Regions from separate parts of the Paenibacillus sp. LT-B23 genome, predicted to be linked through region 1. Evidence: riboswitches for the same ligand, from Rfam matches in the RefSeq annotation. Region 1 holds a riboswitch; each other region holds the start of a gene.
What was found. Region 1 has a riboswitch for thiamine pyrophosphate ahead of ACWXW9_RS01390 (thiamine phosphate synthase). Riboswitches for the same ligand answer to the same signal wherever they lie in the genome.
Positions count from the first base shown of each region.

Region 2: it holds a riboswitch for thiamine pyrophosphate, as region 1 does, so the genes downstream of both, thiC (phosphomethylpyrimidine synthase ThiC) here and ACWXW9_RS01390 (thiamine phosphate synthase) in region 1, are expected to answer to the same signal.
Region 3: it holds a riboswitch for thiamine pyrophosphate, as region 1 does, so the genes downstream of both, ACWXW9_RS12930 (ABC transporter substrate-binding protein) here and ACWXW9_RS01390 (thiamine phosphate synthase) in region 1, are expected to answer to the same signal.
Region 4: it holds a riboswitch for thiamine pyrophosphate, as region 1 does, so the genes downstream of both, thiM (hydroxyethylthiazole kinase) here and ACWXW9_RS01390 (thiamine phosphate synthase) in region 1, are expected to answer to the same signal.

Region 1 is NZ_JBSQBM010000001.1:290,780-294,847, reverse strand. It holds gene thiO (glycine oxidase ThiO) at 1-558, opposite strand, end outside; gene ACWXW9_RS01390 (thiamine phosphate synthase) at 623-1,222, opposite strand; TPP riboswitch at 1,517-1,625, opposite strand; gene abc-f (ribosomal protection-like ABC-F family protein) at 1,724-3,277, opposite strand; gene ACWXW9_RS01380 (hypothetical protein) at 3,482-4,068, opposite strand, start outside.
Region 2 is NZ_JBSQBM010000021.1:46,991-51,058, forward strand. It holds gene thiC (phosphomethylpyrimidine synthase ThiC) at 1-1,653, opposite strand, end outside; TPP riboswitch at 1,836-1,948, opposite strand; gene ACWXW9_RS22550 (IclR family transcriptional regulator) at 2,056-2,799, opposite strand; gene ACWXW9_RS22555 (alpha/beta hydrolase) at 3,099-4,068, shown strand, end outside.
Region 3 is NZ_JBSQBM010000009.1:73,666-77,733, forward strand. It holds gene ACWXW9_RS12910 (ABC transporter ATP-binding protein) at 1-74, opposite strand, end outside; gene ACWXW9_RS12915 (ABC transporter permease) at 139-915, opposite strand; gene ACWXW9_RS12920 (MTH1187 family thiamine-binding protein) at 912-1,205, opposite strand; gene ACWXW9_RS12925 (hypothetical protein) at 1,511-1,672, shown strand; gene ACWXW9_RS12930 (ABC transporter substrate-binding protein) at 1,716-2,762, opposite strand; TPP riboswitch at 2,956-3,065, opposite strand; gene ACWXW9_RS12935 (pyridoxamine 5'-phosphate oxidase family protein) at 3,333-3,767, shown strand; gene ACWXW9_RS12940 (bifunctional 2',3'-cyclic-nucleotide 2'-phosphodiesterase/3'-nucleotidase) at 3,990-4,068, shown strand, end outside.
Region 4 is NZ_JBSQBM010000001.1:543,170-547,237, forward strand. It holds gene ACWXW9_RS02380 (DsrE/DsrF/DrsH-like family protein) at 1-322, shown strand, start outside; gene ACWXW9_RS02385 (metal-sensitive transcriptional regulator) at 399-665, shown strand; gene ACWXW9_RS02390 (hypothetical protein) at 852-1,199, opposite strand; TPP riboswitch at 1,274-1,383, shown strand; gene thiM (hydroxyethylthiazole kinase) at 1,437-2,255, shown strand; gene ACWXW9_RS02400 (YetF domain-containing protein) at 2,356-3,045, shown strand; gene ACWXW9_RS02405 (fibronectin type III domain-containing protein) at 3,308-4,068, shown strand, end outside.

The sequences.
Region 1 (4,068 bases):
CGCCTGTGTACCAGAGCATATTGTTGCTCCCAGTACGACAGCTGCCCCCGTATAAGCACGACAAAGCTGGGCAGGAGAAATTTGCGTCTCCTTTGATCGGTATATAGCCCCGATCACTTGACCATCCAAACCTGGAATTCTGCGGGCCAATTCTCTGGCATCCCACCACACAGGATGATCAACCTCTTGCGCAATAGCCGCATTCCAGCGTTTTTGCCCCTCTGCTTCCGAACGGAAGGGAGTCACAAATCCTTCTGTACGGAATTCCACCGAAACACCAGACAAACGCTCCAGGTCACGAACCAGCTCGGGAAATGCATCCCGGCTTGTGCGAGCGAACTGTGCCAACTCCGGGTCGGTGAATTCCTCACTCTCTGCTGCCAGCATCCCGACCGCAGCTCCTGAGGCTCCCTCGCCTGGAATGAAGCGCTCCAGCAATATCGTACTGCGCCCCTCCTTGGCCATATGATAAGCAATCGAGCTACCGATGACACCTCCACCAATGACCAAGCATTCAGCGTGTCCAATGGCTGGTGCCTCTGTTTTTATCTCTGGCATATGTTTCATCTCTCCCCTCCACTTACGATTCTGCTTGCAACGATCTCCTGCTTCCGTTTCACCACTACAGGCTGTGAACTACCAGATCCGCCATTTGCCTGTACGCCATCGCAGCCGCAACAGGGGACTCTGCCTCCCAGATGCCGGACATTACGGCAATCCCGCTTGCACCCGCAGTATACAGCTCGTGAATATGGCGTGGTTGTATGCCGCCTAGAGCAATCACAGGAATGCTCAATAACCTGCTTATGCGCTCAAGCTGTGCTATACCTCGCGGAGTAACACCAGGCTTGCAGTGAGTCTCATACACATGTCCATAGAGTACATAATGCGCTCCTGCCCGTTCAGCAGCCTGTGCCTCCTCCAAGGAATGCACCGACACCCCACAGCGCGTATCCTCTGAAAGTAAGCTTTTGACAGCTGCCACAGGTAATCCGTTAGCCGGTAGCTGGATAGCTCCAACGGAGGTCAGCAAAGCAACATCCATTCGGTCATTTACTGCAATTTTCTGTAAAGGAACTCCCAGCTTTACCATACTGCGGGTCAAAGCAAGCATCTCTGATGCACCCTTCTGCTTCAAGCGCACGTGTACATAATGAACATATGGATGAATAGCAGCAGCCACTTGGGCAGTATGTGCATATGCATCGGAATTGCCTTCCATCGTAATTACGTGCAATTCGATCTTTTTCTCACCTCACAATGGACTAAATAGTTGTAAGCTGACCCTGTATCTTTACAGTCTCATATCGTGCCATACGGTATGGACTAGCCACGTTTACCAGCAAAAAATGAAGGGGTACGGTATATGAATACGAACATATGAACACGAACGAAAACGCAAAAAACCACTTCCCGAAGGAAGTGGTTTAACGTACGTCCAATAACCGAACGGACCATTATATCCGTATACGTATATCGTCCCACGTACAAACAAAGTAATAAATTCGTTACCTCGTTTGTACGGCGCTCACTTCCCTACGCTGGCATAACCCAGATCAGGTGCAAAGGGTCCGAAATCCATTTATTCCGTCTCAGCCGCATGGGCGGCTCCCCTAGTGTAACTATTTTATTGTATCAGCTAAAGATAGCTTAGCATATTTTCCTAATCCTGCAAACCCTGCTTCTTGTGAAGCTTGGTACAAAACTGGATATTTAATTTAATTTAATTGACTTTACTTGACCATTCTTCCACATTCCACGTTTTGGTTACCCAATCCTCATAAAAGTCCGGTTCGTGAGATACGAGCAGTACCGTTCCTTTGTATTCCTTCAAGGCACGTTTCAGCTCATCCTTCGCTTTGATATCCAAGTGATTGGTAGGCTCATCGAAAAGCACCCAGTTGCTTTCCCGCATTAGCAGTTTGCATAGGCGGACTTTGGCCTGCTCACCACCACTGAGCGCGGATAGTGGACGGGTGATATGCTCATTTTTCAAACCGCAACGCGCCAAATGTGCCCTTACTTCATGCTGGTTCAAGTGCGGGAATTCATTCCACACATCCTCAATCGGTGTAACTTTCTCTGCGCGTACCTCTTGCTCAAAATAAGCTGGCTGCAAGAAATCCCCTTGATAGGTCTTGCCGCTAATCGGCGGAATTTTTCCCAGAATGGTTTTGAGCAATGTCGATTTACCGACACCATTATAGCCCACAATCGCAATTTTATCGCCACGTTCAATCGTCATGGACATTTTAGGCAACAGGGCATGGGTGTAGCCAATTTCAAAATCAATACCCTCAAATACCGTTTTCCCACTCGCACGTGCTTCTTTAAATTGAAATGTTGGTTTAGCCGCTTCTTCCGGTTTATCGATGCGCTCGATTCGATCAAGCTGCTTCTCACGGCTCTTCGCCCGACCTGACGTAGAGGCGCGCGCCTTATTACGTTGAATGAAATCTTCCTGTTTCTTAATAAAATCCTGCTGCTTCTCATAAGCTTCAATATGCTGGCTTTTGTTCAGGTCCGCCATTTCAAGGAACTTTTCATAGTTGGCTGAATAACGGGTCATCTTGGCAAATTCAAGATGATAGATGACATTAACGACCTGATTCATAAACTCAGTATCATGAGAAATAAGAATAAATGCATATGGATAATCCTTCAGATAACGTGTAAGCCATTCAATATGCTCTACATCCAAATAGTTGGTAGGCTCATCCAGCAGTAACACATTCGGCTTTTCCAGCAGCAGCTTGGCAAGAAGCACCTTGGTCCGTTGTCCACCGCTAAGTGCGGATACATCCCGATCCAGTCCTATCGCGGAAAGGCCCAATCCATTCGCCATTTCTTCAACTTTCACATCGATGAGGTAAAAATCCCCCATATCCAGTTGCTCCTGAATTTCACCCATCTCTTCCAGCAGCACTTCCAGTTCTTCGGGAGAAGCTTCCCCCATCTTGTCAGTGATCTGCATCATTTCCTTTTCCAATTCCAACAACGGGAGAAAGGCATCCTTCAGTACATCCCGCACGGTTTTGCCAGGTGTCAGCTTGGTGTGCTGATCCAGATACCCATAACGTACACGTGGAGTCCATTCCACTTTGCCTTCATCCTTAAGCAATTTTCCGGTCAGAATGTTCATCAGTGTCGATTTACCAACACCATTGGCTCCCACCAAACCTACACGTTCCCCTCCGAGCAATCGGAAGGATACATTTTTAAACAATGCGCGGTCCCCAAAGTTATGGGATACATTTTCTACAGTCAATAAACTCATAAGCTGTTTTTGGCTCCTTATTGTCATCGGCAATGCCGACTGTTCTTATTTCATATGCATTTCTTTCAAAGCCTTATTGTAGCACATCCAGTAGCCTTATCGGAATATTGAAAATGGGTGAATTTGAAGGATTTTGATATTGTCTGCTTATAAAAAAAGAAAAACCACTCGTAGGAGTGATTTATTTAAAGATTGTTTAAAGATTTATTTATATTCATTATAACATTTATATTCAAAATACCCTGCGGCTGCCGCAGATTTTTCATCCGTAAAACGCTCTGTCGCTTTAAATGGAGCTGGACAAGAATCTCTGTAAAAATATTTCATTCCGGTATCCGGCTCTACGCCGCCGATAATGGCTTGCTTCCTCACGACTCTTCCGCCACCAAACCCATAGTTATTATAGTACCTGTCTCCAACCGGAATTCCCTGGATAAACGCCATCAGCCCCACATCATCTACAGTGTTATACCATTCCTCTTGCGAGATGAGCGGTAGCGTGAAAGTATAGGATACACCATTATGTGCTGCCTTTTCGTTATGGAGATTAATGAGTCGGCCCAGATCCTCCTGAATGCTGTGGACAATGGTAGAACGTCGTACTTGCTCAAAAGCTTCCGGGTCATTAAGCAACGAGATCGTTGTCTGTCCCTGAAGTTCCTTCTGAAAGCCCTCTATCCACCTGTGATTCCGAGCATCATAGGCATGTACATAATTGTCCAAAGTAAACCCTACACTGTTACCTGCTGAATCAACGTAGGCATAAGGTTTTTTTTCACTCCATTTGGGTC
Region 2 (4,068 bases), on a different contig from region 1:
GCACATCGAGCAAAAGTGTGCTTCCTTGGCTCCCTCTGCTGGCAGCGTCTCATCATGGTAGGACAAGGCCCGCTCAGGGTCGAGCGAAAGATTGAACTGGTCGCGCCAGCGGAATTCAAAGCGTGCCTTGGACAAAGCATCGTCCCGCTGCTGCGCCCGTGGATGGCCTTTTGCCAGATCGGCAGCATGTGCCGCAATTTTGTACGTAATAACACCTTCACGAACGTCATCCTTGTTCGGCAGACCCAAATGCTCCTTCGGCGTAACATAGCACAGCATGGACGTCCCGAACCAACCAATCATCGCTGCCCCGATAGCCGAGGTAATATGATCATAGCCAGGTGCAATATCCGTCGTGAGCGGTCCCAGTGTATAAAAGGGAGCTTCCTTGCAAATCTCCATTTGCAGGTCCACATTCTCCTTGATTTTGTGCATCGGGACATGTCCCGGCCCTTCAATCATAACCTGAACATCATGCTTCCAGGCAATTTGCGTTAACTCGCCCAACGTATCCAGCTCAGCAAACTGTGCTTCATCATTCGCATCATAGATACTGCCTGGACGTAGACCGTCTCCGAGGGAAAAGGCCACATCGTAGGCTTTCATAATTTCGCATATTTCTTCAAAATGTGTGTACAAAAAGTTCTCCCGATGGTGCGCAAGACACCAAGCCGCCATGATCGACCCTCCACGGGACACAATTCCCGTCATTCTGCTTGCCGTCATCGGAATATACCTAAGCAGCACGCCCGCATGAATGGTAAAATAGTCCACGCCCTGCTCCGCCTGCTCAATCAGCGTGTCACGATACAGCTCCCATGTTAGCGCCTCGGCTTCGCCGTTCACCTTTTCAAGTGCCTGATATAGCGGTACAGTCCCAATCGGCACAGGAGAGTTACGGATGATCCATTCACGCGTCGTATGGATGTTACGGCCTGTGGACAGGTCCATGACCGTATCCGAGCCCCAGCGTACAGCCCAGGTCATTTTCTCCACTTCCTCCTCGATGGAGGACGTAACCGCAGAATTACCAATGTTCGCATTAATCTTCACGTGAAAATGACGACCAATCACCATCGGCTCACTTTCCGGGTGATTGATATTTGAAGGCAAAATAGCTCGTCCTGCCGCCAACTCCTGCCGCACAAACTCAGGCTCCACCCCTTCGCGGATGGCCGCAAATTCCATTTCGGGCGTAATGATCCCTTGCCGCGCATAATGCATTTGCGTTACACTATGCCCTTGCCGCGCACGGAGCGGAAGGTTGGTGACGCCGGGAAATTCAGCCGTCTCCCGTTTGGAGCCGGGCTTCAACCCGTTATCCTCCGGCTTGACGGCGCGCCCCTCGTAAACCTCCACATCCCCCCGTTCCAGTGCCCAGGCTCGCCGTAATGGAGGCAAGCCCTTACGGATATCAACCTGATAGGCTTCATCGGTCATGGGACCGCTCGTATCGTACACACGCAACGGCTCATGATGCTCCGTGCCCTGCGGCGTATGTGTGGGATGCAGGGCGATTTCACGCTCCGGTACGGCAATGTCCGGCCGCGAGCCTTGAATATATACCTTGCGGCTCCCCGGAAAGGGCTTCACTCCTCCTGTCTGTTCATCCACTGCGTTCCCTGCTGTTCCTTCTGTTTCTGTCGGTTTCATTGTCCATTCCTCCCGTTTCGATGAAATGACACACCGATCCGGAACCATCCCCAGGCTGGCTATCTATGCAAAAAAGCCGGTTCCCCAGGGAACCGGCTAATCTAACGAAACAGCTATGCAGACGGCTACGCACGCGGAATCATACTCCGATGCATTGCCATAGACAGCGGCTACGTATACATTTCAATGGCCGATTACTTCCCTACGCTGGTATGATCCAGATCAGGTGCAAAGGGTCCGGAATCTAGTGCGATTCCATCTCAGCCCAGCATTACAGGCTCCCCCAGTAACTGTGATAATTCTATTCGCATGAGGCGGCTATAGTTGACAACCCGCCATCCCCATCAGATTACTTCAAATTTACGGCTTTGGCAACCCTTCTCTGGTCCCTTTTCCCAAGGATTATGGAAGCATAAGCCCCATTTCCTTTGCCGCCTCGATCAAAATCGGTGCAAAATCATGCAGCGTCTCGGGTGCTAGTCGGCTGACCGGGCCGGATACAGACAAGGCCGCAGCGACCTGTCCCTTCCGATTCACGATAGGCGCAGCCACAGCAGCAGCGCCCGGCTCCCGCTCCTCATAGCTGGTCGCATAGCCCTTTTCACGAATATCCTGCAATTGAGCCTTATAGACCTCCGGGTCTACCAAGGGCGGCCATTCATCCCCGCTTAGCAGGGCTTCCAACTCCTGCGGCGGCATAAAGGCCGCCAGCACCTTGCTGGAGGCTCCTACAGCCAGCGGCATGCTTGCACCTACTGGCGCAACGCGGCGGATCGCCTGATTGCTCTGCACGGCCTGAATGCGGATACGCATGCTGCCATCGCGCAGGTATAGGCTGACCGTTTCGCCCAGACGGTCACGCAATCCTTCCATCGCTGGCTGTAATAGGATCGCCGGCTCGTCGCTTTGTGACAGATGGGTGGATAGCTCCCATATCCGAATGCCGAGCCGGTATTTTTCCGTTGCAGGATTCCGAACGACAAAACCCCGATCCTCCAGCGTGGTCAGCAGCCGATAAACGGTACTTTTATGTAAACCAATTTTGGAAGCAATCTCTGTTAGACCCAGATCGGAATCTCCGGTAAAACACATCAGTATATCAAGCGCACGCTCCACGGCGCGAACCGTTAATTTACGGTCTTCCATTGTGAACCGCTCCTCTTTGTTCCATATTCGTTTCACACCATGAAACATGGTTACATAAATTATATAGAATAGTCGCGGCTACTGTAAACCAATGTTTTTGTGACAGCCATATTACAGAACGAGAACAAACATCGACAAATCTTTGCATCATTTTTACTTTTCCGGTTCAGCCGTTGACTTTGGATAACACGCATCATACGATAATAGGTATCTATACGGACATAAACTATCATTTTCAAGTGGAATTGTACCTAGAATTCTATGAAACGAAGTTCATTTTTATATAAGGAGGCTCTTACATGATTTCGACATCCCAGCGCAGCTCTCAGCTACAGCATGCTGTCCAGGAGCCGTCCACCCCACTGATCAACCCCCGGCTGCTGCGGATCAAGCATGTTGTCATTGCCTTGCTGCTGTCGGTCGTATTTTTTCTGTTGTTTTGCTTTATTACCCTGCACGCCTATATCGCATGGGTACTGACGAATCCAACCGTCGCGCCACTGTACTCGAACCCGATGCAGGCCAAAGGCATGCCCTACGAGGAAGTCAGCTTCCCCGCCAAGGACGGTAGCCGGATGGTGCAGGGCTGGTATATCCCCGCAGATCAATCGAAGAAAACGATTATTTTCAGCCACGGTTATGGGGCCAACCGCGAAGAAAGCTGGATTCCGATGTATGATCTGGCGCATTATGCCCACCGTTTGAATTTTAACGTTGTCATGTTCGATTACGGATTCGCATCACAAAATAGCAAAGCCGTCGCAACCGGAGGCAAAGCGGAATCCCAGCAGCTTCTCGGGGCCATCCAGCTTGCGAAGCAACGCGGCTCCTCGGAGATTATCGTATGGGGCTTCTCGATGGGAGCAGGAACCGCCCTTCAGGCGGGCTTGCAAACCAAGGATGTGGACGCCATGATTTTGGACAGCACCTTCCTGCTGGAGCCGGATACGCTGTACCATAACATTCATAATCAAATTGATCTGCCGCGCCATCCATCTCTGGAAATTCTGGAGCTGCTGTTTCCAGTCTTGAACGGTACCAGCCTGCATCAGATTCCATATCAAGAGGTCAAAGCAGAAAACTATCCGTTCCCGATCATGTTCGTGCATGGGACGCAGGATGAAAAAGCTCCTTACCCAATTGCGGAAAAGCTCGCTGCCAATCAAACCAACCCCCTTTCCAGTGTGTGGATTGTCAAAAACGGGCTGCATGAGCTTATTTTCAGAGAGCATCCACGTGAGTATTTGCGGCGGGTATCGACGTTTTTAA
Region 3 (4,068 bases), on a different contig from region 1:
TGTTCCACGGCCCCTTGGACTCGTTGTTCATCAGCCATATTTTGCGGTGATAAGTCAGTCGGATGCAGACTCATACGCACCACGTCCTTTCTTTGGTATACTGCGGTTCCAGCGTATTCTGGTCATACCATTTGGAAGCTATTCCTGATCGGGTTTCCAGCGTACCAGCCATTTTTCCAGCAGTAGAATAGCTACGAACATTAGCAAACTGAGTGTAACAATGATGCCAATGGCGGCAAAAATCAGATCCGTACGGTAGGCTGATTTTTGCAGATTCATATAATATCCAATTCCTTCACTGGCTCCGATCCATTCAGCAATGATTGCCCCCATCACGCTGTAGGTGGCGGCAATCTTGATGCCCGAAAATACTTGTGGCAGGGAATGTGGTAACTCCAGCTTCATAAAAATAGCCATTCGGCCTGCGCCCGACATGCGCATATAGCTCATCATCGTGCGGTCCGTCCGTGTCAGCCCGTCCATGGCCGCTACAGCCACGGGGAAAAAGCAGACCAGTGTAATCACCATCAGCTTGGGCAACACGCCAAAACCAAACCACACCATCAGCAACGGGCCGAGAGCGATGGTCGGAATGTTTTGACTAAGAATGAGCAGCGGGTACAGAGCCGATTTGAGAAAAGGGATGGTATGAAGAACGATAGCGATCAGTAGCCCTGTCGCTGTACCGATAGCAAATCCCGCCAGCGTTAAGCGAACGGTAGCCCAGGTATGTGCGCTAATCAGCGCCGATTGGGCCATTCCTTCCTGCACGATCAGGGACGGAGCAGGCAGTATCCATGATTCCACATGCCAATAGGAAACCGCTCCCTGCCAGGCCGCTAAAAAGAAGAGGACCGCCACAAGGGGCGGCCATACGCTTTTCCACCAGGATGCGTTTTTGCCTTTCGGGTTCATGGGCGATATTTCTCGGTCAGCTTATCCATGCTGATACCCTGCGGGTTATGTGCGATTTTGATCTGTGAAATGACACTTGGACTGCCCGCTTCTGTCAGTGCCTCGTGCATGTCTTTAACCACTTTCAGCAGCTCATCCAGCTCACCTTCCATGGTCGTGTCCAATGGATTCACCTGATGTTTGACACCAGAGCGCTGAATAACTTCAATCGCTTTATCTACATATGCATAAGAGTCCTCGTTATTTGGGGTTTTAGGAATCACTTGAATACTGAGCAGTGTGTTAGCCATGTGAATTCACCTGTCCTTTATTTGCAGTTTTTTTTGGGAAAATATGGTGGTTTAAGGTGGTTAAGAGATCGCTCCGCGGTTCATTTGATCTTACGATCGCTGTTGCCGTGGGATTCTTTGAATAAATTTAAAAGGTAAGAATCCCACGGCAAAGGCGAGCGCTTCGCTTCTTCAGATTCAAATGAACCGCTGCGCTGCCAACCGCCTTAAAAGCACCTTATTTTTAAAGTGGTTGTACGGCATTTTTTACACACAAGCGCACCTACTTAGCGCTTAGAATAAGACGAAACTAAAAAACAAACCAAGTGGAACGAGAACGAAGTGGGCGGAATGGTGCTGTAGAAGCGCGCTTCGGAAGCATCACCTTGCCCGGATTCCACCTCTGGATATTTATAAAAGAAGTCTGGGTACAACAGCGATGGGAAGCACCATCCGTCCGCGTAGTGGCGCTTGGTGCACGTCCCTAGTTCGACTTTATTTATTTGGTAATTTAGCGTTTTAACAAAATGATTAACGCTTAGGCAGGAAGTCGTTGGTGAAGGCTTTATCCACTTCCAAGGGTTTGCTGAGCAGCTTGCGCTCGTACATCCAGTCGGAGTAGTTTTTCCATACCTCCGCTTTTTGTACGCCCCATTGGGTGGCATCGTCCTGATAACGCGGGCTTAGCCATTTTTGGCTGGCGAGCACCAGCTTTTTATCCAGCTCCGGAACCGCTTTGGTCAAGATATCTGCGGCTTCTTCCGGGTGAGCGATGGTATATTCATAGCCTTGAGCGGTTGCGTCCATGAAGGACTTGACCAGCTCAGGATCATTTTTAATGGTCTGTTCGTTGCTCACGATGACAGGTGTATAGTAATCCAGACTTTTGGAATAATCTTTTACATACAGCATATCCAGTGGCTCACCCCGTAGTTGGGCTTCAATCCCGGTCCATGCGTAGAAAATCCAGGCAAAGTCGATATCCCGCTTCACGGCTGTAAAATAATCGGCATTGCCCATGTTGATGATCTTCACCTTGCTTACATCGCCTTTGTCTGCGTCCATGATGGATTTCATGACCGCTTCTTCTACGGGAGAACCCCAGCCGCCGTAGGTTTTACCTTCAAAATCCTTCGGGCTCTTAATCCTGCGGTCAATCGGGGCTGCGAAGCCTGATGTATTATGCTGAATGACCGCAGCGATGGATACGAGCGGTACCCCTTGCGAACGCGCCTGTGTGACGCCCTCCTGATAGCTGATACCAAAAGGTACAGCATTGGAAGCAACCATTTGATCGGCTCCGCCTGAGCCGGGTTGAACGATCTGGACATTCAAGCCTGCTTTTTCATAAAACCCTTTGGCCTTGGCGACATAGAGGCCCGTATGATTCGTATTTGGCGTCCAGTCGAGCACGACTTTAACGTCCTTGAGTCCCTTTGTCGGGGAGGATGCTTGGGTGTTGGTGGCAGGAGTCTCGTCTTGTGGTGCAGAGGGGGAGCTTCCGCCGCAGGCGGTCAGGGTCAGGGCCATGAACCACAGGCTGATCAGCCCAAGGCTTAACATTTTCATGCGCTTCATCGTTGTGTTCTCTCCTTTATTACCCGTAATCCGTCGGATCAGACAGCTTATGTTTCCCAATTCACAATAATAACTTCTGCCGGACGCTATCTGTTCCAACAACATCATCTTCAACAAAAAAAGCGCCCCGATGTTCCGGGACGCTTGCGCATGTATATACCAAAGTAAGGGATGGGCCTGGTCAAAGAAAAGGCGCATCTTGCTTAAGCATTCCTACGCTGGCATTACCCAGATCAGGTTGTAAGGGTCAGTGTCTTGGGACACACTCTCAGCCGGCCGATTCCAGCACCCCTGGCATTGTATAGTCGAATGGGTTATTCAATTCGGGTTTACTACGACGATTATATGCCTAGAAGGCGGGTCTGTCCAGCATTGGGGAAGAAGTGACGGTTCATTTGCCAAACGACAGGGTACACTTTTACTGTGAGCTTTGTTCTGATAATGACCATGATTCAATCGCTTAAAGTTGTTTTTCAGAATAGCTGCGCAGGTATGGTTTGATGAGCTGGTGTTGGATCATGGCATGGGCCTTCAAAGGAATTCTAATTTGCGAAAAGGAGTTGTTGTACCGTGGGTAAAACGGAAACATTGGATCGCAGCCAACTGGAACAAGCCATTGTAAAGGCTTTGGATAACAACAAATTTTGCTCGTTGGGTACGGTGGAGGGCGGCAAGCCGAAGGTACGCTATATGGCTCTTTTTAACGAAGGGTTGAACATCCATCTGGCGACAGATCGCAAAACACATAAGGTGGAGGAGCTCAAGGACAACCCAAACGCTTATCTGCTGCTGGGCTATGAGGTTGGCGGTACAAAGGAAGTCGTAGAGGTTGAGGCGACTGTCCGTGTAACGGCTGACGAGGGACTGCGCAAACAAGTGTGGAATGATTCGTTGAAGGAATGGTTTTCCGGCCCGGATGACCCCGATTATGTTATTCTGGATGTAAACCCGACTCGAATTGAGTATGTGGGCAAGCAAACCGGACGTCAGGTGTGGGAAAAATAGAAACGGATAGAGTATGAGAAAACCAGCAATTCTCCGAGTTTTTTGGGAGGTTTGCTGGTTTTTAAGTTCTCGGAAAATTAATTATTTTTTCATAAATAAATAGGGTAAATGACTACTCTTTTGTCCCGCGTTGGATTAAAATAGGAATGGTGGGTTCTAAACTTACATATATGTGCAAAAGTATGTGTATGAGGCCTACACCTTAATGAGGAGGGATATATTTTGTTATTTCATAAAAAATGGTTTAAAGGGTTTACAGCAGCCGTCGTAGCCTGTAGTATGCTGGTGTTTTCAGCCGCTC
Region 4 (4,068 bases), 250 kb from region 1:
CGTACGCACGAATAAGGGGCTACTCGAAAAAGCCTTTGGCTGGATGATGCCGCGTGGACCCCAAAAGCTTGCATTGTCCAAAATGAATTTTGCAGGACTCGGCCCGCAGATGATCAAGCATGTCATGAAAAAGCATAATGCGCTTTCCCTTCCGCAGCTTATCGAGCTGGCGCAAGAACAGGGGATCAAGCTGGTGGCCTGTACCATGACCATGGATCTACTAGGACTACAACAGGAAGAGCTGATGGACGGTTTGGAATATGCCGGAGTAGCTGCCTATCTGGGGGATGCTTCGCAGGGTAAGGTAAATCTATTCATTTAGGATGTCCTTATTATTTTTTTGGTTTATAATATACCTATACATGTATATGATTAAATCAAAAAGGAGTGTATACCTGATGGATTACAATTATAGTGATGAACTGAAAACACGCCTGAGAAGAATTGAGGGTCAGGTGCGTGGGGTGCTTCGTTTAATGGATGAGGGACAATCCTGTAAGGACGTAGTAAGCCAGTTATCCGCCGTACGCAACGCATCCGATAAAGCGATTGCCCAGATCGTGGCAGAAAATCTGCAACGTTGTATATTGGAAGAACAAGAGGCTGGTGGAGATACAGATAAACTTGTTAAGGAAGCGATCCAGCTTCTCGTAAAAAGTCGTTAAGGAGCTGTAGTCCGACTTGAACCTCAGAATGGGTAGGGCAATATTATTTCCCGAAATTATTGCCCTCAATCCATAAGGGCTGCTGAACATAAGTCCCTAAAACTCGATTAAAATACACTCGATTATGAGAGGTTTCTTTCGTGACCTGAATACCAAAATCCCCATTTCCCTTGGATATGATTTCATTTAAATGAATACTAGATTGCTGAACATCACGTTAATATGGTTAGAAAGCTGATCCAGTTCAATGCCAAAAAAGCGGGTATCCCAAATCTTATTGTACATAATCTCTAATCCATGGTATCGACTGCCTAATGAAATTGGGTGCTCTAAATTACGTGAAACGCGAATCCCTGAATTGATTGAACGAAGGATGATGTTCCTTTCAATGCGGTTGTTGTAAGCGGGCAATGAATAAGAAATACCGGAGAGAGGAGAATCCTTAATGAGATTGCCCCATACTTCGGAATCACCCTGTATTTTTGTAGTATGGTTTTGGAACAATATAGTAGAAGAAACAATAGATGGGTCCAAAAGCAAACCTCCAAACGTTTTTTACATGATCAAAATATCTATTGATTTTTGTATGACGAACCCGTAACATTAGAAAAAAATATAACGGGAGCCTGTGGAAGCAAGCTGAGAGTACGACTAAGCCGTCGTAGACCGTGTGAACCTGTTGGATAATGCCAGCGTAGGGATATAAGTGTATACATATGTATAGGCCAACAGTCTTTCACAGGTTCCTGAAGAAAGAGGGTTGGTTTTTTTATGTTAGATCAAATGGCTTTGTTGCTACAAAATATGCGGGATACGAATCCGCTCGTTCACAATATAACCAATGTGGTCGTCACCAATTTTACGGCAAACGGACTGCTCGCGCTCGGCGCTTCACCAGTAATGGCATACGCCAAAGAGGAAGTCGCAGATATGGCCCGAATTGCGGGGGCGCTTGTACTTAACATTGGTACGTTAAATGAAGAACTTGTAGAGTCCATGATTATGGCTGGTTTATCGGCTAATGAACATGGGGTACCTGTGCTGTTAGATCCCGTGGGCGCGGGAGCGACCCCATTCCGCACAGCCTCCGCTCTCCGGATTCTGGATCGGGTCAAGGTGGATATTGTTCGCGGTAACGCTGCTGAAATTGCACAAATCATTGGCGAAGACATACAAATTAAAGGTGTCGATGCTGGAGAAACAGGCAATTTGAATATTTCACAACTTGCAGTCAAAGCAGCCCATCAACTGAATACGATTGTTGCAATCACCGGCAAAGAAGACGTCATTACCGACGGCCGTATAGGGTGGATCATTGAGAATGGCCATAGCATGCTTACCAAAGTTACGGGAGCTGGTTGCCTATTAACTTCGGTGCTGGGCGCTTTCGCTGCTGTCGAAAACGACAGACTTACTGCTGGCATGGCAGCACTTGCCGTATATGGCGTTGCTGCTGAAATGGCAGCAGAACGAAAAGGTGGGGAAGGACCAGGAAGCTTTCAGATCGAGCTACTTAATATGCTGTTCGCGGTAACGCCGGACGATGTGCTCCAGTACGGTAGGGTGCGCGCATTAGAGCGGATATTCTGAACACAAGAGTATAGAAGGTGAAATGAACCACTGTTTATATAGAAATGGACAGGTGTAATAACCCGTAAGGAGAAATAACTTCTTGCCGGGAGGTGTATGTATGGAGGTATTCGTCACGATTGGTGTCAAATTGATCATCAGCTTTTTTGGTTTGTGGATTATTGCTTTTATTACAGGGCGGAAAACCCTTAGTCAGTTAACACCGCTCGATTTTTTAACGTCATTGGTTTTAAGCGAAATTGTGGGGAATGCACTATACGACGATAAGGTGAGCATTAGGCAGCTTTTGTTTGCTTTGGCACTGTGGTGCGCGCTGTCCTACTTTTTTGAGAAGGCAACGACCCATTTTGTAAGATTTGGATATATGGCGGAGGGCCGGACTGTGCTGCTCATCGATAAAGGCAAGGTTAATCAAGAAATGCTAGAAAAATACGATATTGAGTATACACAGTTACTTTCCATGCTTCGGCAGCAAAATATTTTTTCTCTTCGTGAGGTCAGGTACGCCACGTTGGAAACGAACGGCTCACTATCAGTCATGCGCAAACCCGAATACGAGCCGCCAACCGCTCAGGATATGGGGATAGGTGTGCAGCCTGATTTCTTTTCCGTTACGGTCATTGATAAAGGAAAGCTGCTGAACGAATCCATGAGGGGCAAGAAAATCGATATGGAGCAGATTAAAGCAAAGGTCCGGGAGCAAGGATATGGTGATATCGACGAGATCGCCTATGCGGAGTATAGCGAGGATGGAACACTGTACATTGTTCCGATGGGAGAGAAAACCTAATTAGACCAGGTTGGACCAGACATAAATTATCTTTTAGTATCCGCGCTGAGCGCGGCTTTTTTTATGTATACAAGTCCAGTTCTTGGCTTGGGGCATGAGCTTGTACTATTAGCCTAAACATTTCCTTTAAATATTCCGATAACATTTAAATGAACGTCTATTGCTTATGCTAGGCTGACATGGCTGGATTACAATAGGAGGATTTTGTAATCTTACCAACTGGTTTGACAAATACATATTGTTATCAAGGAGTGCACAGATCATGAAAAAGAAGGGATTGCGCCAATGGATGGCTCCGTTCGCAACGGTTACTCTGATTTTGAATACGGGATATGGCATCTTGGGAGGAACGGATGTAGCGGCGAGTGCGTTGCCTGCCAAAGAGCATAGCTGGAATTTGAAAAATCCGGGTATAGAGCAGTCACATGCAAACATATTAGCAGGTCAAGGGCGCTATGCGAAGGTTGGTTCGGGTACAGGCGTGACTACGCTTACAGAAGTAGATGGTCAAAGAACCTATATTAACAGAATTATAAAAACGTTGGCGAACCAAACAGCTGCTGTGAGTATTGCACCTGGAGAAGTAAGCCATTTGACAGCGGTTCCGGCAGATACAACAAAGATGAACTTGTCTTGGACAAATCCGACGGACACCAATTTTGACCATGTAAAGGTCAGCGTCAGCACGGACGTATATGTAGATAACATCAAAAGTAATTCTTATATGATGAGCGGCTTACAGCCTGATACAACATATAACTTTCGCGTGCAGACGGTGGATAAGAGCGGAAATGAATCTCAAGGGACTTCAGTACAGGCCAAAACGGCTTCTGTTGTTCCTGTAGATAAGACACCTCCAGGAGAGGTGAGCGGGCTGACAGCGACGAATTTGGGTTACAACGCTTTTACTGTGAATTACATTTTGCCCAAGGATGCTGACCTGAGCCAAGCGATTATCTATCTAAATGATAGGGAAGTGCAGCGAACCTTAGGTACGTCCTACACGTTTAGTGGCTTGATCGC